DNA from 3 places in the Dehalobacter sp. TeCB1 genome. Region 2 is predicted to be linked to each of the others. Evidence: riboswitches for the same ligand, from Rfam matches in the RefSeq annotation. Region 2 holds a riboswitch; each other region holds the start of a gene.
What was found. Region 2 has a riboswitch for cyclic di-GMP ahead of A7D23_RS01070 (ArsB/NhaD family transporter). Riboswitches for the same ligand answer to the same signal wherever they lie in the genome.
Positions count from the first base shown of each region.

Region 1 (4,453 bases), on a different contig from region 2:
CTTTCAAAGAACGATTGTTGTTTGCAACCTGATGTGTCAGAAAAATCATGGCTTTAACCATTATTTAATGGTGGGAAAGTTGAGTTAATTACAGTTACCTATCATTCACAACAAGGTCTTCCTGCATAATCTTGTTAAAAACAGTAACCAGATACGGATCAAATTGTTTGCCGGCGCACTTATTGATTTCAACAAGTGCACTATAGGGGTCCATGGCCCGTTTATAGGGCCTTTCATGCGTGATCACATCGTAGGAATCAACAATAGAAACTATCCTCGAGAACAGCGGGATTTCATCTTCTTTCAGCCCCTGCGGGTAACCTTTTCCATTCCACCATTCATGATGACCGAGAACGGCTTCTGAGACATGCGCTAATTCCCTGGACGACTGCGTGATCCGATAGCCGATTTCGGAATGTTTTTTCATAATGCTCCATTCTTCCGGGGTCAAGTCACCTTGTTTTTTTAAGATTTCCCCCGGAACACCGATCTTGCCGATATCATGCAGCATTGCAACTTGGACCAATTCGACGATCTCTCTTGGGGACAGGCCGATCTGACTGCCGAATTTACTGACCAGACTTTTCAGCCTCATGACATGGGCTTCCGTCTGATAATCTTTTTCCCAGAGCAGTTTTTCCAGGAACTCGATGATGGCAAGGCGGGATTTCTTGCTTTCATTTAATTTGTTGCTATACATTTTTTCCTCAGCCTGGCTGATCATTTTTGCCAGGGGTTGTTCCCTGTTCTCATAAACCGTCAGGCCAAACGAGATATCTATTGGTACCGTTTGCGGGCGGGAGATTTTTAAATTATTTTTAATATTGTTTAAAAACACGCCGGCCTGATCAAGCGGCACACCAGGCATGATAATGATAAATTCGTCCCCGCCCCATCGGATAATCACATTCTCAGTGCCGATCGTCTCTTGCATGATTCTGATCCCGTCAGCAAGCAATTCATCCCCTTTTTCATGACCAAAGGTGTCGTTGATCAGTTTCAGACCATTAAAATCCCCCATGTCCAATGTTGCAGGCATGAGGGTTTTATCAAGGAAATCTTCCAGCACATTTTCAAAATAGGTACGGCTGTAGGCCCCCGTTAATTTATCATAAATGACAAGTTTTCTGATATTTGCTTCTTTGCTTTCGAGCTCCTCCCGGATGCTTTGAAAATACAGGGCCTGCATATTAAGATAAGCAAGCAGACCAACAACACCGGCAACTAAATAACCTACAGACGGTGAAATAACGTTAATTAATTTGCACAACGGATAAAGTAAAATCGACAAGGCCCAAAAAATATAGGTATAGCCAAGTATTATTCGGATCGGGCCTTGTGGTGTTTTTGCTTTTAAGCATGTCATAGCAGCTTTGGATAATAATGCAATGATCCAGACAACAGATAGAAGTAAAAGAGCGGTTGCCGAGATTCCCTGAACAGCAATACATATAAAAGCAACGATCAGAAAGCCCGTGCCGATATCCCAAAACACCGGGTAGCTTCTGCTAAAAAACAACAGCGTACCCTTGAATATCAGCCAGTACCCTGCGATCGAAGAGGCATAGTTGATAATCTGAAGCACCACGGACGGGCTGTCGGTTTCCAGCAATGCAGTTCTGGAAAGATAGGTTATCATGAGCATCAAGACAGAAAGACTCCATGCTAAGAAATAATGTTTCTTCTCGGAAAAATATAAAAATCCGTAAGATATCAACAAGACCAGGGTAATTGAAATACTGGCTGCAACGATGGAATCCGCTGTCATATTAAATCCCCTCCTCAGAAAAAAAAATCGCGGCCAAAGCAGCCGCGGTTTTCATCTTCTGTGTGCAACCCGACTGTCAATATGCTTCAGCACTTAGACTCGTAGCTTTGCGTCCCTGCTTTTCAACAGGTTTGCCAATGGATCATATGATTTTAACTCAATTATAGTAAAATACACGAAATCTGTCAATAAATGTATGAATAATCAATAAATGTATGAATATTCAGAGTCTGACTATTCATACATTTATTGATTAATATTATGCAATAGATATTATCATCCAGATCAGATTCTTCTTACATGGTTTCCAAATTTAGTTCATGTTTTTTTCCTTTGGATGATCAGGATCAGACCTGCCAGAATCAGCAGGATCGGGACCACCAGGCCTAGATCTATATAGCGCTGAATTGACGTTACAAACATCCCAGTAAAGGATATGCACGCTAGAGCGGTTAGAATAAAAACAGGCACCAGCAGACCGCGCGGGCGTCCGGAAAATAAATAGAGTTGAAATAGACCGACTGCAACAGCCAGCGGATAGACCGGCCAGGTATATCCGGAAAATTGCCAGTGTGTAAAAGTCTCAAAGATGAACAACAGACCAATAACGGTAAGGATACCACCGGGAACTAGCAATCCGGGGCTTTCTTTCTTACTGAAATAGTTGAATTCAAAAGCAAGCCCGAGAATAAGGATCAATACCGGCCAAAGAAATTCCATACTGAAGATTTGCCAGTTGCCAAGATTATCTATAAGCAGCAAGCCTCCTGTAAGGATTAGAATGATTCCCCAAAATAAGCCGCTTTTGTTCATATAGAGCCTCCTCTCACCTTATAAAGGTTAATAAGATACTCGAGATTTAAGAACTACAAATTCGTGTTAGATAATGGATTATTTTGATAAATAAAGTTCCCCGTCGTAGGAAGAAATCCTTCCATATAGATCAGGCCGGCGGTCTCTAAAGATCCCCCACTCCAGCCGCTGAACCTCGAGCTGGTCCAGATCAAATTCCGCGATTAGAACCGCTTCTTCGTTTCGTCCAGCCTCCGCTATCTTATTACCCTGCGGTCCGGCAATGAAAGAAGAACCATAGAAGGTGATTTTGGAATCATCCTCTTCCTCGACACCAATCCGGTTGGATGCGACCACAGGGATCAGGTTCGCGGCAGCATGGCCGAGCATGCAGGCCTGCCAATGGTCTTTGGAATCGATCGCCTGATCCATCGGTTCTGAACCGATGGCTGTCGGATATAACAGGATCTCCGCCCCCATCAGGGTCATGCAGCGGGCAGCTTCCGGGTACCATTGATCCCAACAGACGCCGACTCCAATCTTGGCGTAGCGCGTTTGCCAGACTTTAAAGCCTGTATCACCGGGGTTAAAATAGAATTTTTCCTCATAGCCCGGCCCGTCGGGGATATGACTCTTTCTGTATTTGCCGAGGATCTCACCATCGGCATCAATCACGGCAATCGTATTATAGCGCGCGTAGTTTTTCTTCTCATAAAAACTGATCGGCAGGACGATCTCCAGCTCTCTGGCAATTTTCCGGAAATGTCTGACTGCTTGATTATCTTCTAGCTCTGCTGCATAAAGGTAAAAATCCGATTTTTCTTTCTGACAAAAATACGGGGTTTCGAACAACTCCTGCAATAGGATGATCTGCGCGCCCCGGGCTGCTGCCTCCCTGACCAGTGTCTCCGCCCCCGCAATATTTTCTTCAACGTTACTGGTGCAGCGCATCTGGGTTGCTGCCACTTTGACGTTTCTCATCGTTAATATTCCTTCCCAATGCCTGATTTCGGTGTGTTCTGAACCTGATCTTACAGGTGTTTCTACTATTTTGTTAATTTGTATGCATTTTCTATTTTACATGATGCAGAAAAAAACCACAACGCAGAAGAGCGCAACATATAACAGATGTATCTGCTACGTTCTCCTCTTTGTTTATATTTTTATTTCAGATTTTGGTATATATTGTCGGGCAATTCATACACTGACCTTCAATGGTTTACAGCAGGCATCTGCTGGGTTGTACAGTGAACATTGCCGCCTTCCCCAATAATTGCCATTCCATTAATGGTGCGGATCCGTCTTTCTGGAAAGATCCCGCTCAGGGTCCGAATAGCCAGGGCATCTGTTTCGGCAGCCTGGCCGCCAAATACAGGTAAAATAATTCCGCCGTTGACAAAGTAAAAGTTCAGATAACTCAGCGTCAGGCGTTTACCGTCGGCAAATACGGCGGGAGGCTGCTGTATTGGGATGATTTCAAAGGTTCTTCCTCTGGCATCCGTTTCTCGGCTTAACACCGCAAGGTTTTCCCGGGTAATCGCATAATTCGGATCGCAAGGGTCATCACAGACCTGAATCAGGATTTTGCCAGGCGAAGCAAAACAGGCGATATTGTCGACATGTCCGTCTGTTTCATCTCCACATAAGCCTTTTCCCAGCCAGATGACTTTGTGGATACTCAAATATTTCTTCAATAGTTCCGTAATCTGCTCCCGGGAAAGATCAGGGTTGCGGTTCGGATTGAGCAGGCATTCGGCCGTTGTCAAGAGTGTACCTTCTCCATCCACGTGCAACGAGCCGCCTTCCATAATCAGCGGCGCATCAAACGGTTTCAGGCCGAGGTGCTTCAATATTTGCGGTGCGACCTGGTTGTCCAGATCCCAGTCCGGATAT
Region 1 is NZ_MCHF01000045.1:43-4,495, forward strand. Features, by position in the region: gene A7D23_RS10980 (diguanylate cyclase) at 95-1,768, opposite strand; cyclic di-GMP riboswitch class I at 1,829-1,914, opposite strand; gene A7D23_RS10985 (DUF5668 domain-containing protein) at 2,087-2,581, opposite strand; gene aguB (N-carbamoylputrescine amidase) at 2,660-3,541, opposite strand; gene A7D23_RS10995 (agmatine deiminase family protein) at 3,772-4,453, opposite strand, start outside.
Region 1: linked by a shared signal. The riboswitch ahead of A7D23_RS10980 (diguanylate cyclase) and the one ahead of A7D23_RS01070 (ArsB/NhaD family transporter) in region 2 are both predicted to bind cyclic di-GMP.

Region 2 (4,453 bases):
CTATATCGACCAAACTCCGGCCAAACAAGGAAAGGTTATTAATGACTATCCTGTTCTGGGCAACCTGGACTGGCTCGAAAAAAACACAGGGCACCCTCTCTGGATTGTATGTGCGATCGCGAGACCGACGGATAAATACCGTCTGATCGCCAGCCTGTCCTGTTTTCAGCTATATTTTGCCAACCTGATTCATCCCGCTGCCCGAATAAGCCACTCCGTTCAATTGGGCTGCGGCAATATCATCTGCTGGAACAGTTTTCTGTCGACGGATGTCAGGATAGGTAGTCACGTAGCCTTAAATCCGGGCTGCAGGATTGGCCACGATACGGCTGTCCGGGATTACTCCTCTTTATACTGGGACGTCACCCTGGCCGGAAACGTGCAGGTCCATGAAGGTTGTGAAATCGGTTCCAAAACTGTGGTGATCCCCGAAAAAGAGATTGGCAGGTGGAGCATCATCGGGGCTGGTGCTGCCGTCACTCGCAACATCCCGGAATACTGCACGGCCGTCGGTGTCCCTGCCCGACCGGTTAAACATTTAAAAGAATTGGTTGAAACCCATTCCCCTAAAGGACTGATGATATGAAGGAACTTTCTTCTATTTTGATCAAAACTGCGATACAGCTTGTTCTTGAAGCCATTAATCAGGCTCAAGCCTCTGCCCTGCAAAAACGCGTCAGCCCCTTCCCTGTTCAGGAAGCCGCTGACACCCCTACTGCGGAAATTTCTCAACAAGCGGTTCCAAAAAACATTGACTGGGAAGAATTAGACGACGCCACCATCCTTCAACAGATTCTAGATCCTGGGATCCTGGAAGAAATCATTGAACCTTCTGTACAGAACCCGACAGACAGCACCTCCCCTCCTCCTTTTATCAGCTATGTTACCTTCAACCGTCTCGGGCTTACCATGCAGAACCTAAACAAGATTTTGGATTCAGACGAAGATTTTGAAATGCATATCATCGACTGCAACTCCAAAGATGATACCTGGAATTATATCAAAAGCCTTCAGGACAAAAGAATTAAATCCAAAACACGCTTGAAGGTTAACCGGGGGCCGATCTATGTCCTGAACTACAACCTCAGAAAGAGAAAGCCCAACCAGTATTTCTTCACGATTGACAGCGATGTCTATATCAAGACCAAAAACTGGCTGACCAGGTATATGGAAATATTTGAAGCTTTTCCGGAAGTGGGTCTCTTAGGAACCATGCGGGATAACCCTTATCCGAGATTTCTCCCTCCCGTCATTCCTCAGGTCAAGAATGATCTATCCTATCTTCAGCTGAGAAATGCCGGCATTGATGTAATCATGGATTTTATTCCGGGATGTCTTCAGGGGTTACGGCCTGAGCTCATTGACCGGATCGGTTATTGGAATGAGGAATGCGGGTATGGCGATGCTGAATTATCACCAAGGATTGTGCATTATACTCCTTTCAAAGTCGGCTTTGTCACGACCGTGGAAATTGATATGACCCAGTTCATCGGCTGTGACAAGTGTCAGGCCCAAAGCCTCTGCACGCTGAACAGAAGCATAAAAACCTGCTTTATGCTGGCCAAGCAAGCCAACAGTAACGAAAGCTTTGCCAAAAAGGCCAAATGGAAATACCTCGAAATATTTCAAGAGCTAGCCGATGGAAAAAGAACAGCCTATTGCACTTCACTTTTGGACCCTGCATCCCGGGAAGGGAATTTGTACCATGATGCCTGGGCACTCGAGAATTTTGAATATTATTTGAGAAGATCGAACTGATCTTTACAAAATATGAACGGAGATGCTATACTTCTTTTCTGGACACAATCCAGTTGATCAGGATTTTTCAGATTTGCAAATAAAATATAATATGATTTTTAATGTGTTGGGGCAAACTTCACGAAAGTGAAGGACGCTAAAGTTATGGGTCTAAATCAGGGAATTTGAAATGCATGCAATACAAAATGAATGGAATCCAAATGCATTTCCAGGATATTCTGACAGGATTGCCAGACTACAAGGATTTTGAACTTCTCAGGGAAGAGCAGTTCCTTTTATGGATCTGCTCTTTTTTATTTCAACTATTTTGGTATATTCTAACCGGTTAGGCCAATAAAAATTGACCACACTAATGATGGAGGTGCACGATTCATGACCTTGATTCTGACCCTTGTTATTTTTGTAGCTACGTATGCACTGATCGTAACGGAGAAAATCCCGCGGGCTGTCGCCGCGGCCCTCGGTGCCTGTCTCCTGATTCTTTTGGGTGTATTCCCGCAGGAAACTGCTGTGGAACACATCGACTGGAATACGCTGGGCTTACTTATCGGCATGATGATCATTGTCGATCTGACCAGACGTTCCGGTGTCTTCGGCTTTCTGGCTATTTGGGTCGCCAAGAAAGTCAAAGGCAATCCAATCAGACTGCTGATCTCTTTGGCTATACTGACTGCCGTTTTATCGGCTTTTCTGGATAACGTGACGACTGTTTTGCTGGTCGTTCCGGTTTCCATTGTGATTGCCGAAACCTTGAAATTAAACCCAATACCTTTTTTGATTACCCAGATTCTAGCCAGCAACATCGGGGGAACCGCGACCCTGATCGGTGATCCGCCGAATATCATGATTGCCGGACCGGCAGAGCTTACTTTTATGGATTTCATGGTGAACCTGGCACCTGTGACGATTGTGATCTTGGCTGTTACCCTATTGGGCTTTTATTTTCTTTATCGCCAAAAGCTAAAGACCGATAAGGAATCCATCGCCCTGCTGCTGTCGCAAAATGAATACGACTATATTAAAGACTGGGCCCAGCTCAAAAGAAGCCTGGCCGTGCTCGCTCTGACCATTGTCGGTTTTATGCTGCACGCCGTCATCCATGTTGAGACCGCTACGATTGCGCTGGCCGGAGGCATGCTGCTCATGGTGCTGAGCCGTGAGGAACCGGAAGAGGTATTTCTGGCGATTGAATGGCCGACGATCTTCTTCTTTACCGGATTATTCGTTTTAGTCGGAGGATTGGTCGAAGTTGGCGTCCTGGACAAGGTTGCTGAATGGAGCCTTGGGCTTACCGGCGGTGTGCCGGTCGTCATGGCGATGCTGATTGTCTGGCTTTCCGCTATTTTTTCAGCTTTCGTCGATAATATTCCGTTCGTGGCCACCATGATTCCGTTGATTCAAAAAATCGGGGTCCTCGGCGGGCTGACCCCAGAACAGCTCCAGCCGCTCTGGTGGTCTCTGGCTCTGGGCGCCTGCCTGGGCGGAAACGGTACCATTGTCGGTGCCTCGGCCAACGTCATTGTCTCAGGGATTGCCGAAAAAAACGGCTATACGATCAGCTACAAAAAATACTTCCTGATCGGATTTCCGTTCATGATTCTATCCATTGTGATCGCCTCGGCGTATATTTTGCTGCGGTACTATTAGATTCTTTCTCTCTCTTCAAAATGAGTATGAAGCAATCTATGGGCAGTGTCACTGAAAGGCTGGCCCAGATATTCCTGATAAAGTTTCTGGATTTCTGAATTCTCATGAGATTTTCTGATCTTTTTATTTTTATCTTCCTGATAGATCGCTTCCTGACGCTTGCGGACAATTTCAAAATTGCCGTGATGGTAGGGCTGCCCACCTCCGGCAACACAGCCTCCGGGACAAGCCATAATTTCAATGGCTTCGTATTGATTCTTACCGTCCCTGATTTCCTCAAGCAGAGTCCGGGCGTTTCCGAGCCCGCTGGCAATGCCTATCCGTAGCATCTTGTCGCCAATTTGAACTGTGGCCTTTCGCAAGCCTCCATCTCCCCGGAGCTGCTCGAACTCAACTTTCTGTAATTCTTTACCGGTCAGCCACTCATAAGCTGTCCGGAGCGCAGCTTCGATAACCCCGCCGCTGGTTCCGAAGATCACTGAGGCACCTGTGGTTTCACCCAATGGTCTGTCATATTCACTCGAAGGCAGATTGATAAAATCCAGACCGGCTTCTTTGATCATTAGGCCAAGTTCCCGGGTCGTGACGACAATATCGACGTTATTATGCTCATCCTTAGTTAGTTCCGGACGCTTGGCCTCGGCTTTCTTGGCAATACAGGGCATGACGGAGACCACTACAATATTGTCCGGGTCAATGCCATTCTTCTCGGCATAATAAGTTTTAACGATTGTACCAAACATAATATGCGGTGACTTGCAGGTGGAAGGCACTTCCAACAATTCAGGGAACTGATGCTCAATAAATTTGACCCAGGCCGGACAGCAGCTCGTGAGTATCGGAAGTGTTTTATTGTTCTGCAGACGGTAGATCAGTTCTGAGGCTTCTTCCATAATTGTCAAGTCCGCTCCAAAATCCGTATCGAAAACTGCGTTAAATCCGATACGCTTTAAGGCGGTTACAAGCTGGCCGGTTGCAATCGTCCCCGGTTCCATATCAAATATTTCTCCGATGGCTACGCGGATAGCCGGAGCAGTTTGGACAATCA
Region 2 is NZ_MCHF01000005.1:14,504-18,956, forward strand. Features, by position in the region: gene A7D23_RS01060 (acetyltransferase) at 1-586, shown strand, start outside; gene A7D23_RS01065 (glycosyltransferase) at 583-1,758, shown strand; cyclic di-GMP riboswitch class I at 1,859-2,001, shown strand; gene A7D23_RS01070 (ArsB/NhaD family transporter) at 2,131-3,405, shown strand; gene A7D23_RS01075 (NADH-dependent [FeFe] hydrogenase, group A6) at 3,402-4,453, opposite strand, start outside.

Region 3 (4,453 bases), on a different contig from region 2:
AATTTCTGATAGAAGCGGTCATATTGAGTGTCATGGGGGGCATCATCGGGATATTACTGGGCTGGGGAGGTTCACTTGGCGTATCCAAGGTTGTCGGTATGACGACCAAGGTGTCCATGTTTTCCGTTATCTTGGCCTTCACCTTCTCAGCTTTGATCGGGATCGTCTTCGGTGTCTTTCCGGCAAAAAAGGCTTCATCCCTTAATCCGATTGATGCGCTAAGGTATGAATAAGCAGAGAGGAGCAATTAATAGACATGATGGATATAAAGAATAGGAGAAGACCGAACTTAAGTCCTGGATGGGTGAGGAAAGGTAATACCGAAGCAGGAAATTCAGGGATGGGAGATGTCAGGTTACGAAGCAAAAGTAAGAGAAGTAAAAGGAAAGCAATAATTCAGAGCGTGACTGTTCTTTTTATAATTCTGACCCTGACTTTCTCTGGAAACATACAGGCTTTTGCTGTGATTACCGGTACGGAATTAGGCGGTTTAGCTTTCCAGACATCCAGTGACAGTAATATACTTATCGGTGAGACCACAAACATAAAACTATATCTGTATAATCTCAACGGGGGAAGTTTTTCCGGAAATATCACAGCTTATAGTACTGATACAAGCGGTAATAACATCGGATATTATTCCGCTTCCGGAAGCAGTGGGAATTATACGCTTAACAATGTAACGTTCAATACAACCGGCATCTATTATCTCTATCTTTATGACAGTAGCGGGTATTACGCTGTGGGGGTATTGACCGTATCCAAACCCGTGATCACAATAACCGGTGATGCGCTAAAATATAAAAAATCTTTAATTACCGGAACATTGAAAGACAATAATGGAAAATTGCTTGCAAAAAAAACGATCACCCTGGACGGCAGCGATGCAGGGATAGACAATACAATAAGCTGTACAACAGCCTTAGATGGGACTTACTCTGTTTATGTAACACCTAGTAAAGAAGGAACAATTAAGTTTTTGTTCAACGGATATGAAATCGGAACTCTCGTGGCAGGAGCTTCTTATTCTCAGGATGTACGAATCGGGGGCTCTGCTAGTAACAATCAGGACTTATCAATCAGCGTTGCCGAAGCAGGATGGTCATCCGCCTCCACCGTAATTGTCACGCGCGACGATAGTCTGGCGGATGCCTTAGCTTCGGTACCATTATCTAAAAAATATGATGCACCAATCCTGATGAATCCGTCATCACAGTTGGATAGCAGAATATCGTCGCAGATATCCGCTTTAGGTGCAACAAAAGTTATCATAATCGGCGGATACAGTGCAATATCCCAGAACATTGAAACAGCGCTTCAGACTGCGGGCTATACAGTCAGCCGGATCAGCGGGTCGAACCGCTATGAAACTTCCGTTAATATTGCTTCGTGGATAGGTTCTGCCAATACAATCTATTTAGCCTATGGTCAGGGTGAACCGGATGCCTTGGCAGCAAGTACCTTTGCCGCAGCTAAAGGTTATCCGATTTTGCTTACGGACAAAGATAAAATTCCGGCTGTGACCCAAGCACAGCTTTTGAGCCTTAATCCATCTAAAGTTATCCTTCTCGGCGGAGAAAGTGTCATCAGCTCTTCCGTAGAATCTGCGCTGAACAAGAACTATGTCGTCGAACGGCTGGGAGGTACTGACCGCTACGCTACTGAATGGGCGATTTTGAGGAGCCTTTTCACGGATCAGTCCCAAATCTATTTTTGTTCTGCCCTTGCTTCTTCCAAAGACGTGACCTCCGGGAAACCAAAAGCCGATGCCCTTCTGGCAGCCGCCCTCGCCGCTAAAAATGACGCAATCATCGTAGCCGTTCCGCAGAACTATCTACCGTCATCGCTGCAGTATTTCTTGACCTACAACCGCGGCTATATCGCCAGAGCCAGTATCGTCGGCAACAGTTCGTCAATCAGTACGAGCCTGGAGAAACAGATTGAAGATCTCATGACTTTGTAAATAAATTCGTCTTGTTAATCCACCAATGTCAAGCATTTACAGAAGTGTCCGTAAGGGCACTTCTTTGTTTCTAAAAGCTTCCATGCTTTTTATGAGACGAAAGTCTCATTTTTTGTACCCCATTGGTCTGAAAAAGGACCCAAAACATTGAACTTCTAAAATATCTATACTATAATGACCACAGCCAAAACGATAATGGCAAATCCGTCGAAAGACGGAGACGCAAAGCCACGGGTCTAAAGCCGCAAGGTTATGACAGCCGGGTTACCGAAAGGGGTAGATAGAATGATCCATAAAAAGATTCTGGTTTCGATTCTCTGTGTCCTTTTAATTATTGCGGTCGCACCTTCTTGTGTTTTTGCTGATCCAACCGCCACAGATTCAACCACAGTGGATACTACGCCAACTGACCCTAGCGTAACGGATTCCACGGCAACAGATCCGACGAATGAGGTAGCTGTTGAAGATGAAGCCGGTGTAACGCCGGACAGCTGGCTCTATTCAATCGAACAGATGATCGAAAGTGTCCAGGTTGCTGTGACTTTCTCTGATGAAGGAAGAGCGGAACTGCTCGTTGAGTTTGCCAATGAGAGGCTGGCCGAAGCGGAAATCATGTCCGAGGAAAACCAGCTGGATTTGATGGAACAGGTTCTGCAAGCCTACTCGGATACGATAAAGAAAGCCAACTTTCAGGTTCAACAGATCATTGAAGATACCGAAGCAGCTGACGGAACGAATACTACGGGTACAGATACTACCACTGCCGAAGAAACCACTGCAGCTTCCATCGAAGTAACAACTACTGATGAGACAGCCACGGATGAAACGGCGGCAGTTGACACAGAAGAAAATACCGTCATCAGCAATCTACTCGCCAGCATTGAACTTGTCCAAAGTGATGCCGACAAGATCGTCCTTAAAATCACCGGAGGTCTGACAGAAGAACAGGCCGAAATCATGCAGAATATCATCCAAGCCGAAGTTCAGAACACCATTGCCATGAAAGCTTATGTGGCTGCGAAAGTAGCCTATGCTGAAGCTGTGCAGGAATTTGCAGCAGCCAAGGCGGAATTGGGACAGGCCCGTGCTTCAGGTGATGAGGCTGCCATCGCAGCCGCTCTGGAAAAAGTAACACAGGCTCAAGCATATAAAAATGACATGCAGGACCTCAGAAAAGATGTTCAGAAAATCAAAGTAGAGACGAACAAAGAAACGAAGGAAGCCTTGAAAGAGCAAGCCAAAATTATGAAGGAATACAAGAAAACCATTAGGGAACAAGCCGTGAGCGACCAGGAAGATAGCCTGGAAGCAGGGGACGAACAGGATGCAACAGTTGCAGACGATCAGAATGCCACAGCCGATGACCAGTCTACTTCGGATGAAACAAAAGTCGATGCACAGACCGTTCAGAACACGGTCATAAATACCTCTTCAAATAACGGGAATAACGGTAAAGGGCAAGGAAAAAGATAGGACTTTATATTTTCGATAACTGAGAATCATTCAAATCACATTAAATACCTCCTTAGAAGAAACAGACAGCTATCAGGCAGACAAAGTGCCAGGGCTGTCTGTTTTGTGGATTACAAGGAGAAGAACGCGTCTTTTGAAATCAGCTATCAATCATAACAGAAGGGTTAGGAAATGACATGTACTATTTTTTGAATTTTTTATAGTTCAAACTTAGCTAAGGTTCATATAATATTATTAACAGTGATCAGGCAAAAGAAGAGAGGGGGCGAGGCCGCCGGCAAATCCTGATTGCCGTCGGCCCGCCCCCTCTCTTAATCTCTAATGCCGGTGCTGCCCGCTTACACTTGTGGAGGATCATAAAGGTCATTGGTCGTTGTTTCGATGACCTTTATATCCTTTATCCCTGTAAGCGCGCCGTTTGCTGTGAGGAATATCCCGCCTGCGATAAGCGAGTTCATAACGTCCATGGCTTCAGCCAGCTGAATATCCTCCCGCGGTTGGGGAACTGTCAGGGAAAACGTGTTCCCTCCGGCGGTTACGAAAGTTAATCTTGCCGTTCGGTTGGTGGTCACAGCCAATTGAATCACCTCCTTGACGCCTGAAATTGCCCTCCGCTTTACGCTTCGTTTGTCAATTCATCCGTTCTTCTGAAGTAAACGTCAAGCAGCGTATATTCCGACAGACCGAAGAAGGCGTGAGCCGCCTCATAGACAGCTTGATTCGAAGCATTGTAAACAATATTGTTAAGGGTTCGCTGTTTGGTTATCGGAGCACCGGAGGTGCTGACTCCGGTCTGATAAATCAATACCAGAGCGGCGCCGGATGGTGCTGAAACAACGGCCATTCCAATCATCTCCTTTCTCTTTTATTGGACAGCTTACTTGCTGTCTTGTATATACTATGCTTGGCTTGTCCAAAGGTTCCCCAAAAAAATCAGGAATTAACTCTAAGCGGCTTCTTAGGGGGCGGCCACTCTTTAATCGTCTCTGCCATGTATTCAATCAGCCGGTTGGCTTC
Region 3 is NZ_MCHF01000065.1:162,332-166,784, forward strand. Features, by position in the region: gene A7D23_RS14130 (ABC transporter permease) at 1-233, shown strand, start outside; gene A7D23_RS14135 (cell wall-binding repeat-containing protein) at 257-1,963, shown strand; cyclic di-GMP riboswitch class I at 2,151-2,235, shown strand; gene A7D23_RS14140 (DUF5667 domain-containing protein) at 2,249-3,436, shown strand; gene A7D23_RS14145 (DUF2922 domain-containing protein) at 3,775-4,014, opposite strand; gene A7D23_RS14150 (DUF1659 domain-containing protein) at 4,053-4,280, opposite strand; gene A7D23_RS14155 (DUF3102 domain-containing protein) at 4,370-4,453, opposite strand, start outside.
Region 3: linked by a shared signal. The riboswitch ahead of A7D23_RS14140 (DUF5667 domain-containing protein) and the one ahead of A7D23_RS01070 (ArsB/NhaD family transporter) in region 2 are both predicted to bind cyclic di-GMP.